Regions from separate parts of the Aliivibrio sp. S10_S31 genome, predicted to be linked through region 2. Evidence: predicted binding sites of a transcription regulator. Region 2 holds the regulator's gene; each other region holds the start of a gene.
The links. Region 2 encodes CRP, which controls carbon source genes, mostly activating them, when cyclic AMP is high. Its sites were predicted from a motif close to TGTGANNNNNNTCACA; they were not measured.
Positions count from the first base shown of each region.

Region 1: a site for CRP is predicted at 2,401-2,416, ahead of HC728_RS06715 (NupC/NupG family nucleoside CNT transporter). Genes of this name have one in related genera too.
Region 3: a site for CRP is predicted at 2,429-2,444, ahead of cdd (cytidine deaminase). Genes of this name have one in related genera too.
Region 4: a site for CRP is predicted at 2,338-2,353, ahead of HC728_RS10665 (NupC/NupG family nucleoside CNT transporter). Genes of this name have one in related genera too.

Region 1 is NZ_JAAUWR010000006.1:17,270-21,387, forward strand. It holds gene deoC (deoxyribose-phosphate aldolase) at 1-279, opposite strand, end outside; gene HC728_RS06710 (XapX domain-containing protein) at 556-726, opposite strand; gene HC728_RS06715 (NupC/NupG family nucleoside CNT transporter) at 1,012-2,268, opposite strand; gene HC728_RS06720 (TatD family hydrolase) at 2,467-3,243, opposite strand; gene prfC (peptide chain release factor 3) at 3,518-4,118, opposite strand, start outside.
Region 2 is NZ_JAAUWR010000003.1:162,817-166,934, reverse strand. It holds gene hslU (HslU--HslV peptidase ATPase subunit) at 1-631, shown strand, start outside; gene HC728_RS03735 (OsmC family protein) at 714-1,118, opposite strand; gene crp (cAMP-activated global transcriptional regulator CRP) at 1,364-1,996, shown strand; gene HC728_RS03725 (DUF1338 domain-containing protein) at 2,071-2,865, opposite strand; gene astD (succinylglutamate-semialdehyde dehydrogenase) at 2,877-4,118, opposite strand, start outside.
Region 3 is NZ_JAAUWR010000015.1:34,611-38,728, reverse strand. It holds gene sbcB (exodeoxyribonuclease I) at 1-1,381, shown strand, start outside; gene HC728_RS13580 (CidA/LrgA family protein) at 1,378-1,728, shown strand; gene HC728_RS13575 (CidB/LrgB family autolysis modulator) at 1,728-2,402, shown strand; gene cdd (cytidine deaminase) at 2,554-3,447, shown strand; gene HC728_RS13565 (amidase family protein) at 3,526-4,118, opposite strand, start outside.
Region 4 is NZ_JAAUWR010000010.1:109,776-113,893, forward strand. It holds gene HC728_RS10655 (Qnr family pentapeptide repeat protein) at 1-553, shown strand, start outside; gene HC728_RS10660 (putative quinol monooxygenase) at 606-896, shown strand; gene HC728_RS10665 (NupC/NupG family nucleoside CNT transporter) at 968-2,188, opposite strand; gene HC728_RS10670 (LysR family transcriptional regulator) at 2,428-3,339, opposite strand; gene cobB (Sir2 family NAD+-dependent deacetylase) at 3,448-4,118, shown strand, end outside.

The DNA of each region.
Region 1 (4,118 bases), on a different contig from region 2:
CGCTGCTTTTGTTTCAGCAACAGCAATCTCAATATCATCATTACCGTGAGGGAAGTTAGTTACTGTTGCAATGCGTACTTCTGGTGTGCCTTGTTCGCGCAGCGTTTTCTTAGCGATAGGAATAAAACGAGGGTAGATACATACAGCCGCTGTATTACCTACTGCTGTTTTTGCATTTTTACAAAGTGCAATTACCGCTTCGTCTGTATCGTTATCGTTTAGTGTTGTTAAATCCATCAACTTTAATGCACGTAGTGCAGCTGCTTTTAAATCGCTCATTGTTATCTCCGATAGATAGAATTCTTTGATAGTTTTGCTGTTCAGGTTAAGTACGTTCAACAGCAAATGAGCGGACTTGATTCCTTGAAGAATTGGACAATATATTAAGCCCAATCAATATCCATTTTGCCGCCAGTATTTATTCCATTTTCTAATAAATAAAATACTGATTTTGTTAACGTCTCATCATGAGACACCGTTGAAACATTGCTTCATCTTATCAATACTTCTTTTGAGGCACTAGAGAAACAATGTTTCCAGAGAAAGACACTGAGATTATGAAAAGAAACGTTCAACAATCCATTGATAACCGACTGCACCAGCGTAAACGCCGACAATTCCCATCACACCAGAAAGAACTGGAGGCGCAGGAATAGGCAGCTTAATTGCAGAGAAAACAACTCCAACAATCAAACCTGCGAACATAGATAGTAAAACTTCATTCATAATTGACTCTCATTTTAGGTTATGTGTGCTTTAACTACAGTGTAGACCATAGCTCATTTTTTTAACCTAGCAATTCTTCTCTCTTTTATTATGGATTCATTATATCAATATAATTTTGCTTGATTGTTTTTGTGTGGTAACGCAATCGGTTTGCATCTCAAACTTTTTGCATAAAAAATGTGATTTTAGCGCATTTATTCATCACACTTTTTCATGAGCAACAGACATAAAAAAACCCGCACATAATGCGGGTTTTATAATGATTATCTGTTCCGCTCTATACGATTATAGAGATAGGAATAGACCTGCAATTGTTGCAGACATTAGGTTTGATAATGTACCAGCAGCAACCGCTTTCATACCCATGCGAGCGATGTCATGACGACGTGCTGGTGCAAGGCTACCTAGACCACCAAGAAGAATCGCTACAGAAGAAAGGTTAGCGAAACCACATAGTGCGAATGAGATGATTGCTTCTGTTTTCTCAGAAAGAACCACTTCTGCGCCATCAGCTAGGTAAGGTGCAAAGTTTAGGTATGCAACGAATTCGTTAACTACCAGTTTTTGACCAAGGAATGAACCAGCAATTGTTGCTTCTTCCCATGGAACACCGATTAAAAATGCTAAAGGAGCAAAGATGTAACCAAGAATCAGTTCTAGAGTGATATGAGGCATATCGAACCAACCACCGATACCACCTAAGATACCATTGATTAGAGCGATTAAACCGATAAACGCAAGAAGCATTGCACCTACGTTTAACGCAAGTTGCATACCCGTTGCAGCACCTGCAGCAGCGGCATCGATTACGTTAGCTGGTTTGTCATCGCCTTCGTTATCTAGAGCATCTAGTTGCTCAATTGGTTGTTCTGTTTCTGGCTTGATGATTTTAGCAAATAGAAGACCACCAGGTGCAGCCATGAATGATGCTGCGATTAGGTACTCTAGAGGCACGCCCATAGAAGCATAACCAGCTAGTACACCACCAGCAACAGATGCTAGACCACCACACATTACTGCAAATAGCTCAGATTGAGTCATTTTAGGAACAAACGGACGCACAACTAGAGGCGCTTCTGTTTGACCAACAAAGATGTTAGCTGTAGCAGACAGTGATTCTGCACGAGATGTGCCAAGTGCTTTCTGCAATGCACCACCTAGGAAGTTAATCACGATTTGCATGATGCCTAGGTAGTAAAGAACAGCAGTTAAAGAAGCAAAGAATACTATTACAGGAAGTACACGCAGTGCGAATACGAAACCGCCGCCACCAAATACTTCGAACATTTTACCAGAAACTAAACCACCGAATAAGAATTCGATACCTTGGTTACCGTAGTTAATTACGTTAGCAACAGCTTCCGATGCACCATAAAGTACATCACGACCCACAGGTACATAAAGTACAAATGCGCCTAAGAAGAATTGGATAGCAAAAGCGCCACCGACAGTGCGTAGATTGATTGCTTTACGGTTATCAGAAAGAAGTACAGCTATACCTAGCAGTACCACGATCCCAACCAAACTCATTAGCAGGCTCATAGTTAAAGTTTTCCCTAAATTTATTGTTGGCGTGTTTCAAATTAGCGGGGGCGATTATACTCATTGAACCACAAAGAAAGTAATGCTGTTGTCACATAATCGTGGCTGATACATGCTTTATTCATTCATAATTGTGATCATTATCACTAAGGCGTTTCTAAATAATCATCAATTACAACTAAAGAAATGACTGGTAACTCAAATCCCAAACAAAGAGGTGGTATTTTTATAAACAGTTTCCGAAATCGTTTGCATTGACTCTTTTCTAATCAAAGACAGATATTCGAATATTTTTTGTACTTTATCTGGGGTGTTTTTTTCACCTTGAAAGCCAAATACTGGCATGTCTGGTGCGTCAGTTTCTAATAAAATTTTATCTAAAGGCAGCTGTGAAATGACCATTTTAGTCTTCTTTGCTCTTTCGTAACTGATCACGCCACCGACACCAATATAAAACCCTAATTCAATGAACTGATTGGCCTGCTGCAAGCTACCACTAAACCCGTGAATTACTCCACCTCTCTCTGGCTGAATTTCTCTCAACAGCTTTAATACCATATCGTGGCTTTTACGACTGTGAATGATCAAAGGAAGTTGATGCTTTTTTGCCAATAAACACTGTTGACGAAAAACAGAAAACTGAATTTCCTTATCACTTTCTGGATGCCAAAAATCCAGCCCACATTCACCAATCGCTACGCATTTATTATTTTCTCCATCAAGCAACTCAACTAAGTTCTCTAATTCCTTTTCATAAGTTGATGTAATAAATAATGGGTGAATGCCTAATGCGTAATAAATCTCATCAAATTGATGTGCCAATCTACTCACTTGATTCCAGTTTGATTGATTCACACTGGGTACAACGAGCGTTGTTACACCTTTATCCTTTGCCATTTGTAAGTAGGACACTTCATTATCTTTAAAAGGGTCAAAATCAAAATGACAATGTGAATCAATGAACGTAAAAGCCATTACTCTTCTTCTTTTCTATAAGGAACACAACTGCGCTTGTTTTCTGGTGTTAAGCCTAATGACTCACACCATACATCATACTTTCGTATCCATAATTTAATTAACTTTAACATTCATGCTTCCTTTCTTACTTAACGTACCAATGAATAATACGAACCTGAATGAGTTGATGAGTTGATGAGTTGATGAGTATAAGTACACTAGTATTACTATAGATACAAAAACGGAGTCCGTTAAGACTCCGTTTTTATTTATTTGATAAGCAACTGATTAATTAGTGCTCACGCGTCGCTCTAAATTGAACATCTGGGAAACGCTCAGAAGCAAGATTTAGATTCACCATTGTCGGTGCGATGTAAGTTAGGTTGTCACCACCATCAAGCGCCAAGTTAGCTTGGTTCTTACGTTGGAACTCATCCATTTTCTTACCATCAGTACAATCAACCCAACGAGCTGTTGCAACGCTCACGCCTTCATAAATCGCTTCAACGTTATATTCTGCTTTAAGACGAGCCACAACCACGTCAAACTGAAGCACACCAACGGCACCAACAATAAGGTCATTGTTTTGAAGTGGACGGAATACTTGTACCGCACCTTCTTCAGATAATTGAACTAGACCTTTAAGTAGTTGTTTTTGCTTCAGAGGATCTTTCAGACGAATACGACGGAACAATTCTGGTGCAAAGTTAGGAATACCTGAGAACTTCAAGCTTTCACCTTGAGTAAAGGTATCACCAATTTGAATAGTACCATGGTTATGTAAACCGATAATATCACCAGCATAAGCCGTTTCAGCACGTGAACGGTCACCCGCCATAAAGGTTACCGCATCAGAAATACTGACGTTTTTACCTGTACGAACGTGGTTCATC
Region 2 (4,118 bases):
TAACCCTGAAGAGCTAAAAGAACAAGCTATCTTCAATGTAGAAAACCACGGTATCGTGTTTATCGATGAAATTGATAAAATCTGTAAAGGTTCAAACTCTCACTCTGGTGATGTATCTCGTGAAGGTGTTCAACGTGATTTACTTCCATTAGTAGAAGGCAGCACGGTTAGTACTAAACACGGCATGGTGAAAACCGATCATATGTTATTCATCACTTCAGGTGCATTCCAAATGGCAAAACCATCTGACTTGATCCCTGAATTACAAGGTCGTTTACCAATCCGTGTTGAACTTGAAGCGCTAACAGCAAATGATTTCAAACGCATTTTAACTGAACCTAATGCATCATTAACTGAGCAATACATTGCTCTATTAGCGACCGAAAATGTAAAAGTTGAATTTACTGAAGATGGCATCAGTCGTATTGCTGAATCCGCATTCCAAGTAAATGAAACCACTGAAAACATCGGTGCTCGCCGTCTACACACAGTGATGGAACGACTAATGGAAGAGATCTCTTATGATGCTTCTGAAAAAAATGGCGAAAGCTTAATTGTTGATGCTGAGTATGTAAGTTCACGCCTAGGTGAGCTTGTTGCTGATGAAGACCTAAGCCGCTTCATTCTGTAATCTCTCATAGCTTAAAAATAAAGCCTCGCAAGGGTTAACTTGCGAGGCTTTTTAATATTAACTCACCCTGTAGTTCTAAAGTTTAAGCAGAGATAATTTCCCATGAGTGCGTCATTTTTACGCCCTCACCAAGCATTAAACATACAGAGCAATATTTCTGTAATGAATCCGCAGTGACTCTCTCGACAACCGTTGAATCTAGGTTGTTACCTGTTACTTCAAAGTGAATATTAATGTAAGTAAACAACTTTGGTGCAGTTTCACGACGCTCACTAGATAGCTTAGCAACGCAAGCTGTGACTTCTTGATTTGCCGATTTAAGTCCATCAACAACATCAACAGAACTGCATCCTCCAGCAGCCATTAAGACCATTTCCATCGGACTTGGTGCTTTTTCTCCCCCATTACCATCCATAACAATAGAGTGACCTGATTGAGATTGACCTAGAAAAGACAATCCCTCAATCCATTTAACTTCAGCGTTCATAAAAGCCTCTTTACTACTTAAAAGGAAAACTCGTGATCCATTTCACGAAACTGTGCCCTTGGTCGCACAATTCATACGATCAAAGTCAAGAAATCAATTGCGAAACAAGGTATGATTTTGTTAATTATCTCAACGAACATGCAGCCTTGTTCCGATAACCATATTGTATAGGCCAAACTGATATTTGGCTCAGTTATTTTAAAATGGACATCGCCTACTTGGCAAACGCAGAGGAAGTATAAAGTATGGTTCTAGGTAAACCTCAAACAGATCCAACATTAGAGTGGTTCTTGTCTCACTGTCACATTCATAAGTACCCTTCAAAGAGCACGCTAATTCACGCGGGTGAAAAAGCGGAAACTCTTTACTACATTGTAAAAGGTTCTGTTGCTGTACTTATCAAAGATGAAGAAGGTAAAGAAATGATCCTTTCTTACCTAAACCAAGGTGACTTCATTGGTGAGCTTGGCTTATTTGAAGAAGGTCAAGAGCGTTCAGCGTGGGTTCGTGCGAAAAGCCCTTGTGAAGTAGCAGAAATTTCATTCAAGAAATTCCGCCAACTTATCCAAGTTAACCCAGATATCCTAATGCGTCTTTCTGCGCAAATGGCAACTCGTCTACAAATCACTAGCCAAAAAGTAGGTGACTTAGCATTCCTAGACGTAACAGGCCGTATCGCTCAAACGCTACTGAACCTTGCTAAACAACCTGATGCAATGACTCACCCAGACGGCATGCAAATTAAGATCACTCGTCAAGAGATCGGTCAAATTGTTGGTTGTTCACGTGAAACTGTTGGCCGTATCTTGAAGATGCTTGAAGAGCAAAACCTGATTTCAGCGCACGGCAAAACAATTGTAGTTTACGGTACTCGTTAATTTAACGTCGTTACCATAAGCAAATAAAAACGCAGCTCAATAGCTGCGTTTTTTTATGTCTAGAGATGACAGCTTTACCCGTCAGTACTTTCAAAGATTTTATCCGCAGAAGCCGCAACAAACCCTTTGTATAACTCACCATTTGGTAACTCATAGCGTTTAGCAAATTCGTAAAATCCACCAGGGATCTCAAACTCACCATCACTAAATTTAACCATCACTTTATCCGCCATTGTAGATGATTGCTCTAAACAAACCTCTGGAGAGCCTTTTACTTCTCCACCAACCTCATTAATACTAAATCCAGCATTACGTAAGTGCTGATTAACATCAACCACTTCATCAAAACCATCAAGTTGATTAACATACACGGTAAAATGATTCGCTCCATAACCATGAGCAGCTAACCAAGAAGCATACTCACTCTCTTTTGCTAACACCTTATATTCATCAAAACTTAAAGACCACGGTCTTCCTGAAGACAGAAAGTCACGAGTTGCAAAATAATGAGCAGGAACTTGTTCTACTAATGATTTAATTATGGTTTGAGCATCATCAGATAATTTTTCAACCAATAGCTCACTGATAAACACAAGTGGTGCATTAGGATCTGGGTGCTCAAAATGTTGCGCTTTCAATTTTTTAGCAATAAATTCATATTCATCACACGGTTTATACCCAATAGCTAAAAAGGGCGCGGCTAATGTGGATAAACCAACCTTAGGCAAATTAAACGTCCGCAAGGCAATATGATCATTTACAATATCACCACCACTGGATAGCAATTGATGCACTTGGTCTGCCGATGGCGACAAACGTGTAATATAGTCTTGCCATAATGATGAAAAAAGTGTGTTTACATTATTCATTTTCAGCACTCCTACAAAGTTAAACCTGGAGATAATTGCTCAGGAATCTCACATGCATCACCTTCCATTGATGCCATCGGATAAGCACAATAATCTGCCGCATAATAAGCACTTGGTTTTAAGTTGCCTGATGCACCCGGCCCACCAAATGGCGCATCACCACTTGCTCCTGTTAATTGACGATTTCGATTCACAATTCCAGCTCGAATATGCTCAACGAAATAATCCCATTCACTGTCATCGGTTGAAACTAATCCCGCAGATAATCCATAGCGAGTGTCATTAGCAAGCTCCACAGCTTGCGCTAATGTGGTGTAACGTATGACTTGCAATAGTGGGCCAAAGTATTCTTCATCAGGTAATTCCGCGACATTTGTTGCATCTATTATCCCTGGAGATACAAACGCATGCCCCAAACTTCTCGCTTCCAGTAACGATTCACCGCCTAATGCTTGTAACTTTTTCTGAGCATTTAAGATAAATTCAGCCGCAGCAATCGATATTTGTGACCCCATAAATGGCGTCGTTTCAGAAAAAGGTTGATCAACATGAATATTTTTCGTGACGTCAACTAAACGTGCTAATAAAGCATCACCCTTTTCACCTTCAGGAACATACAAGCGTCGAGCACAAGTACAGCGTTGTCCTGCACTAATAAATGCAGATTGCACTATGGTATATACCGTTGCATCTAAATCACCGAATGCTTTTGATATCACCATTGGGTTATTGCCTCCCATTTCGAGAGCCAACATTTTCCCCGTATCACCCGCAAATTGACGGTGTAGGATGTGACCAGTATTCGCACTGCCTGTAAATAAAAGGCCATCAATACCTTTCGCATTTGCTAATGCCTCACCCGTTGATCGCGCACCCTGAACAAGATTAATGACCCCTTTAGGTAATCCTGCCTTTTGCCAAAGCTTCATGATCACTTCACTTGTCCATGGTGTTTGTTCCGATGGCTTTAATACCACCGTATTTCCTGCAAGTAACGCAGGAACAATATGACCGTTAGGTAGGTGCCCAGGGAAGTTATACGGACCAAAGACAGCCATAACACCTAATGGGCGATGTCTAAGTACAATTTTATTTCCTGCGGCTTCACGCTCTTTATAGGGGGTTCTTTCATGGTAAGCTCGAATCGATATCGCTATCTTCCCCACCATTGCACCTGCTTCTGTTTTGGTTTCCCAAAATGGCTTACCCGTTTCTTTTGCTATTACTTCTGCAATCGAATCCGCATTATCTTT
Region 3 (4,118 bases), on a different contig from region 2:
AACATGGGGAACTAGCCCTTCTCTTGATCGACCGTGCCAATTTGCTGGTGTCCGCACTGATGAAGATTTCAATATTATCGGTGAGCCTTTAGTTATTTACTGCCGTCCTCCGGTTGATTACCTCCCCTCACCTGAAGCGTGTTTGATTACGGGTATTACGCCACAAACAGCCGTTAATAAAGGGCTTTCTGAGCCAGAATTTATTGCCAAAATTCATCATGAATTATCACAGCCTAATACATGTTCTTTAGGTTATAACAACATTCGTTTTGATGATGAGGTTTCTCGCTACACGCTCTATCGTAACTTCTTTGAACCTTACGGTTGGAGCTGGCAAAACGGCAACTCTCGTTGGGATCTATTAGATGTAATGCGTGCGGTTTATGCACTTCGCCCTGAAGGCATTAATTGGCCTAAAGATGAAGAAGGCAGACCAAGTTTTAAACTGGAAAACCTGTCTGTTGCTAATGGCATTGAACACACCAATGCCCACGATGCCATGGCCGATGTTATCGCAACCATTGAGTTGGCTAAAAAAGTAAAACAAGCACAGCCAAAAATGTTTAACTATTTGCTTTCTATGCGTAACAAGAAGAAAGCAGCGACATTAATCGACATAGTTGAAATGACACCACTTATGCATGTTTCAGGCATGTTTGGTGTAGATAGAGGTAACATCAGTTGGATAGTGCCTGTGGCTTGGCATCCAACCAATAACAATGCCGTTATTACTATTGATTTGGCTTTAGATCCAAGTGTTTTTCTTGAGTTGAATGTTGAAGAACTGCATCAGCGTATGTACACCAAACGTTCTGAGCTTGGTCCTGATGAGCTTCCTGTTCCTGTTAAATTAGTGCATTTGAATAAGTGCCCTGTTCTTGCGCCTGCAAAAACATTGACTGCTGAAAATGCCGCTAATTTGAATGTTGACCGCGAAGCGTGTTTACGTAACCTTAAAGTGATACGTGAAAACCCTGAGATCAGACAAAAACTGATTGAGCTGTACAGCATTGAGCCAAACTACGAGAAATCAACTAATGTAGATACGCTTCTTTACGATGGTTTCTTCTCTCATGCTGATAAAGCGACCATTGATATTATTCGTCAATCAACGCCTGAACAGTTAATTGACTTTGAACCAAACGTGACAGATCCACGTATCAAACCACTGTTATTCCGATACCGTGCACGTAACTTCCCGCACACATTAAACGAAGCTGAGCAATTAAGATGGCACGCTCACCTTCAAGACTATTTTCAAACTCACTTGCCAGATTATGAAGCGAGTTTTGAAAGTCTATACCTTGAGTCCGAAGGTAATGACAAAAAAGTGGCTATTTTAAAAGCCGTGTATAACTACGTACAACAATTAATATCATGATTAAATATCTTTATTCTTTCGCTTGGATCTTCGCCTCGTTGTTTGCTGGTAACGGCATTCAATCTTGGTTGAACATATCTGTTCCGGGAAGCATTATTGGAATGCTTATTTTATTCACCGCTATGGTTATCGGTATTTGCAAACCAGATTGGACAGCCACAGGTTGCCAATTTTTTATGCGCAATATGCTGATTTTGTTTATTCCTATTTCGGTAGGCTTAATGACCCATTTTGATTTGCTACTTAACAATGCAATTCCAATTATTGTGAGTACAGCGGGTGGTTCATTATTAGTCTTGGTTTGCTTAGCACTCTTTATCGACAAAATTGATAGAGGTAACAGCTAATGTGGGTCATTCTTACGCTTATCGTTTTTTACTCTGCTCGTTGGTTTGCAAAACGCTTCCCTCACCCAGTGAATAACCCGTTATTGCTGAGTGTGTGTATTATTATTCCTATCTTGATGGTTCTGCATGTACCTTACGAAACCTATTATGCTGATAATGCTTTCCTAAGTTACTTGTTACAACCTGCCGTGGTTGCACTTGCTTATCCTTTGTATGAGCAATTACCTCATATTCGAGCCAACTGGAAAATCATCTTGCTTGCATGTAGCGTGGGCTCATTGTTCTCAATGATCTCTGGTGCGTTCCTTGCGGTTTGGATGGGAGCCGATATGCAATTGGTTGCGAGCATTTTACCAAAATCAGTGACAACACCAATTGCTATGGCTATTTCAAGTCAACTTGAAGGCGAAGCGGCAATCGCAGCAATCTTAGTACTTCTGGCTGGTTTGATGGGGGCAATTTTTGCTTACCCAATTTATAACATGTTAGGTATTAAGAGCTCACTTGCTCGTGGTCTAACAATGGGTAATGTCTCTCACGCATTGGGTACAGCTCAAGCTGCTGAAGAGAATCCACAAGATGCAGCATTCAGTTCATTAGCCCTAGTTATTTGTGGGATCATCACTTCTCTCGTTGCACCGATTATCTACTCTTTCATGGTAATGATGAAATAATCGCGCTCAAAACAGCACCAATATGGTGTGACTTCTCTCTCATTGATGTAATTTATGTAACTTTACATCAATGAGTGTGATTTTGATCTATGTTTCCAGCTCAATTGTCACTAAAATGATCCTATAAGAACTTAAAAGGATCACCCTACTCATGACAAGACTACAACAACGCTTAGAAGAAGCCCTAGCTAACTTACCTGACGCCCTGCGTACTTCATTAACACCAATCATCAATGCTGAATTTAAAGGTGTTATTAGCAAGGAACAATTTCAATCACTGCAAGCTGACAGCGAGTTAAGCGATAAAGAATTACGCTTAGCATTATTACCTCTTGCTGCTGCTTTCTCTGTTGCTCCTATTTCTAATTTTTATGTCGGTGCGATTGCTCGTGGTTTGACTGGTAACCTTTATTTTGGCGCAAACATGGAATACAACGATGTTCAACTTGGCCAAACTATTCACGCTGAACAATCAGCAATTAGCCATGCGTGGATCCAAGGTGAAACGGGTATTTCTGACATCACAATTAACTTCAGCCCTTGTGGTCACTGTCGTCAATTTATGAATGAACTAACCACCGCTGATTCTTTAATGGTTCAACTTCCTGAACGTAATGAAAAATCACTGCAAGAATACTTACCTGAGTCTTTTGGTCCTAAAGATTTAGGCATTGAAGGCGGATTACTTGCTCCTCTTTCACACAACTTAGCGTTAGAAACTGACTCTCCGCTATTACGTAAAGCATTAGAAGCGGCAAACCGCAGCCACGCACCTTACTCACATAACTTAAGTGGTATTGCGCTTGAGATGGAAAGTGGCGGAGTATATTACGGTATGTATGCTGAAAATGCGGCATTTAACCCAAGCTTACCACCACTACAAGTGGCACTGGTTCATGCAAATATGTCTCGTGAAGACATCTTAACGGTTAAATCAGCTGCGCTAGTTGAAGATCACAAAGGCGCAATTAGCCACCTTGCGATTACACAAAGCACATTAGAAGCACTAAATCCGGATGTAACATTAGAGTACGCGTCTTTATAAGAAGTAGAAATTATTCTATAGATGACTTAAAAGGAGGCTTTGTTAACCTCCTTTTTATTTGATTAACATCTTTAATGTCTATTGATTGCCTTTCCAACGAATAGCCACATCAATCAGTTGTCTATCCATTCCTTTTTGCCCAACTAATGAAATCCCCCAAGGAGAATCATTTACTGTAAACCAAGGTAAATGCAACTGAGGTAAATCCGCCAAGCTTGCTAGCGAAGTGTATTTTAAAATTTGAGCATTCAATTTGTATAACTGCTCATCCGTTGCCGTTGTGGGCGGTGCAATATTGGCTGTTGTTGGCATAAGTAACAGTGTTTTTTCATCTAAAATGGATTCTAAAACAGAAATCACTAACTCTCTTTGTTCTAAAGCGATCCTTTCATCTTTATATTTTAAAGACGCAAGCCACTTCATCTGCATCCTTATTTCATTACCTACTGCCGCTTTGTTCTTTTCATACCACAGTTCTAAATTACGCAAACCTCGCGTTGCTGAAAGCACTTTGAAGCTCTCTGCTGCCTTAGTGGTGATAATTTTACTGATCGATTTACTACGTACTATTTCATAAGGTGAAGAAGCAATTAATGTCTCTAACTTTGTTTTGGCTTCTTCTGGAATATCAGTAAATAAACTATCAAGCACAACAATACGTTCCACTGTCA
Region 4 (4,118 bases), on a different contig from region 2:
AACAAATTTAAGAGATGCTCAGTTTGTTGATTGCAGTTTCATTGAGCAAGGAGCAATTGAAGGCTGTCACTTTGAATATGCAGACTTAAGAGATTCGTCCTTTAAGAGTTGTAAAATAGCAATGGCTAATTTTAAAGGTGCAAATGCATTTGGTATTGAGTTCAGAGAGTGTGATTTAAAAGGCGCTAATTTTTCTCAAGCGAGCTTTTCAAATCAAATTAATCATCAAATGTACTTTTGTTCTGCTTACATTACGGGTTGTAATTTATCGTATGCGAATCTTGAACGCTTATGCATTGAAAAGTGTGATTTGTTTGAAAATAAATGGAATGGGGCGAATTTACAAGGTGCGTCCTTTAAAGGCTCAGACTTAAGTCGAAGCTCTTTCTCAGAAGATGCATGGGAGCAATTTAAGTTTCAAGAGAGTGATTTATGCCATTGTGAATTAGAAGGGTTAGATCCTCGTCGTGTTGATTTAACTGGTGTGAAAATTTGTGGATGGCAACAAGAGCAATTGTTAGAACCGTTAGGATTAATTGTACTTCCTGAATAAAGACGTGTTTTAATAGTTAATCAAAGCTTTTTAAATAGAATGAACTTATACAATGACTAAAATATTAACGATTGTCGCAAGAATTGAAGCGCAAGAAGGTAAAACAGAATTGGTGAAAACCGAAATGCTTAAACTACTTGATCCAACACGGAAAGAAGTAGGATGTATTCAGTATGATCTTCACCAAGATAATGAGAATCCAAATGTATTTGTGTTTCATGAGCAGTGGGAAAGTGAAGAGTGCCTTCAAGCTCATTTAGATACGCCTCATATTATTAATTATGTAAAAGCGGTGGATGGTTCTATTGCTTCGTTTTTTTTGAATCGAATGACTAAGCTTTAAATCCATTATTCATTTATAAAAAAAGCCACTTATGATTATTCACAAGTGGCTTTTTATTGTCTTACTTACTATTAGAAAGACAGGAAGATGCCTGCAACGGTTGCACTCATTAAGTTTGCTAATGTTGCTGCAAAGATTGCTTTCATACCTAAACGTGCAATATCAGGGCGGCGACTTGGAACGACACCACCTAAACCACCCATTAGCATTGCAATAGAGGTTAAGTTTGCAAAGCCACATAGGGCAAAAGTGACGATAGCTTGAGAATGTTCACTTAATTGATCTTTCACTGCCATTAAATCAGCAAAAGCTACAAATTCATTAATCGCGATTTTTTTACCGATTAAACTTGCTGCAACGGTTGCTTCAGACCATGGTACACCGATTAACCATGCTACAGGTGCAAATAGGTAACCAAAGATCAGCTCTAAACTTAAATTGTCTAAACCAACAAGCAATCCTAATTGATGTAAACCACCATTTAATAATGCAATTAAGCTAATAATAGCTAATAAGCTTGCACCAACAGCAAATACAATTTGTAAGCCATTTAATGCGCCTTGTGAAGCGGCATCAATAATGTTTACTGGAGCATCATCAACTTCATCTTCTGAATATTGATCGGCTTCATTGATTTCTTCTGTTTGTGGGACCAGAAGTTTTGCCATCATTAGACCCGCAGGTGCTGACATGAAACTTGCGGCAATTAAGTATCTCAGTTCAACACCTAATCCTGCGTAACCAACCATTGTACCGCCAGCTACAGAGGCAAGACCACCAACCATAACAGCAAACAGTTCAGAGCGTGACATTTTTGCAAGGAAAGGGCGAACAACCAGTGGTGCTTCAACAGAACCAACAAAAATATTTGCGGTTGCAGACATAGATTCTGTACGAGTTGTACCTAAGAAGCGTTGTAATCCGCCACCAATAGTGCGAATAACCCAACCCATAACACCTAGGTAATAGAGTACTGAGATAAGAGCAGAGAAGAATACAATCGTAGGTAAAACGTTGACGGCAAAAATGAAGCCCAGTTTGTACTGCGCAAGATCACCAAAAAGGAATTCTGTACCCACACGACCGTAATCAATAATGCTTGATACTGCCATAGAAATACTATTCAGAATAGTTCGACCAATAGGAACGTATAAGATAAAACCGGCAAATAACAGTTGAATTAGGAAAGCACCTAATACTGTTCTCCATTTTATGGCTTGACGGTTTTCTGAGAAAAGAATTGCAATCGCGAATAGGCAAACAATGCCTAAAATACTGACCAAAAAGTTCACGGTCAAACTCCAAAAGTATCTAGTGTAATGATTGCGGAGGTATTCTATTCAAAAATAAAAATGTGACAAGGATCAAATTGTTAAGCTAAAAACATCATGATAACAAAAAGAGGCTTATTTGTTGAATTAGTAGACAAAAACCTATTAATTGAGGCTTTTGTCACATATTTAGAAGTCAGTTTTTATTATATAAAACAATTGTGGTGGATTTTTAATTAATAATCCCATCAGCAGAATGATTAAATTTTGCCAATTTGCGTTTCATTAATATGCTGACGAACAAATTCCATGAAAACATGTACCTTCTTAGGCAGGAATTTTCGTCTTGGATAAACGGCATACAGGGGCATTGATTGGTTTAATTCCCAATCAGGCAAAAGTTGAACGAGTTTACCTGTTTGCAATTCATCAGAAAGAAGATAAGTGGCAATATAACCAATACCATTACCTGCAGTGGTGGCATTACGAATGGCATCAGCCGAGTCAATACGATAGTTACCAGACACTTTTATCTGAAGGTTTTCATCCTCTTTATGAAAGCCCCAAACGTCGTCTTTACGTTCTCTACTGATATAAGTTAAGCAGTTATGCTTTTTTAAGTCATAAGGATGGTAAGGGATCCCTTGTTTTGCCAGGTATAGAGGGCTTGCAACTAATACAAAGTGGCAATCAATGAGGTGGCGCGCAACAAATCCTTCTGGAGGGGAATCCATTACACCTATCCATAAGTCTAATTGCTCTGCAATCACATCGATCTTATGATCGAATAAAGTGATCTCTATATTTAGTTGTGGATAAGCATGGTGCAGCTCTGATAGATAAGGAAGAATGTGGTTAGTAGCAAATGATTGCGCGATACCAACACGCAATTTTCCTTGCAGGTTATCAATATTGGTTAACAATTCATTTTCAGCTTCGTTAATTTCATCGGCGATATTAGCACAATGAACTGCGAAGGTTTGTCCTGCTTCAGTTAGAGAAAATGAACGTGTTGTACGTTGAACCAATTGGACACCTAAACGTTCTTCTAATAATTGAATTTGTTGGCTTACTTGAGTTCGAGATATATCAAGAAGCTGTGCGGCTTTGGTAAAGCTTTGTTGTTGAGTTAAGGCGTTGAATACAATCATTTGCTTGGCTTGCTTTAACATGTATATCTCTATTCATTATTAGTATGGTTGATTCCATTGTAATGGAGGGGCTGTGTTGAATAAAGTAGCTTAGGTGTTTGTTTTAGTATCCATAGAAACTGTAATGTTATTCATGGTAGAGTTTCAGTAAGAATCAAATTGATTAAGGATGATGCTATGTTATTTCCGTATAAGAATATCGTAATTTTAACTGGTGCTGGAATATCGGCAGAGTCGGGGATCCAAACTTTTCGGGCTAGTGATGGTTTATGGGAAAACCACCGAATTGAAGATGTTGCAACACCAGAAGGTTTTTTGAATGATCCAGATTTAGTGCAGGATTTTTATAATAAGCGTAGAGCTTTATTGAAAAGCGATAATATTCAACCTAATGCAGCTCATAAGGCACTCGCTAAGCTTGAAAAAGAGTTGGATGGTACGGTGACAATCGTGACTCAGAATATTGATGATCTACATGAGCGCGGTGGAAGCATAAATGTGATTCATATGCATGGTGAGTTAAACAAGATTCGTTGTGAAGAATCGAATCAAGTGTTTGAGTGTACAGATGATATTCATACTGGTGATTTGTGTCATTGTTGCCAAATACCAGCTCAATTACGTCCTCATGTCGTATGGTTTGGTGAAATGCCATTAGAAATGGGCAGAATCCATGAAGCGTTAAATCAGGCTGATTTATTTATTTCGATTGGTACATCGGGCTCTGTTTATCCTGCTGCTGGTTTTGTGCATGAAGCTCGTTTACATGGTGCACATACCATTGAGATCAACTTGGAGCC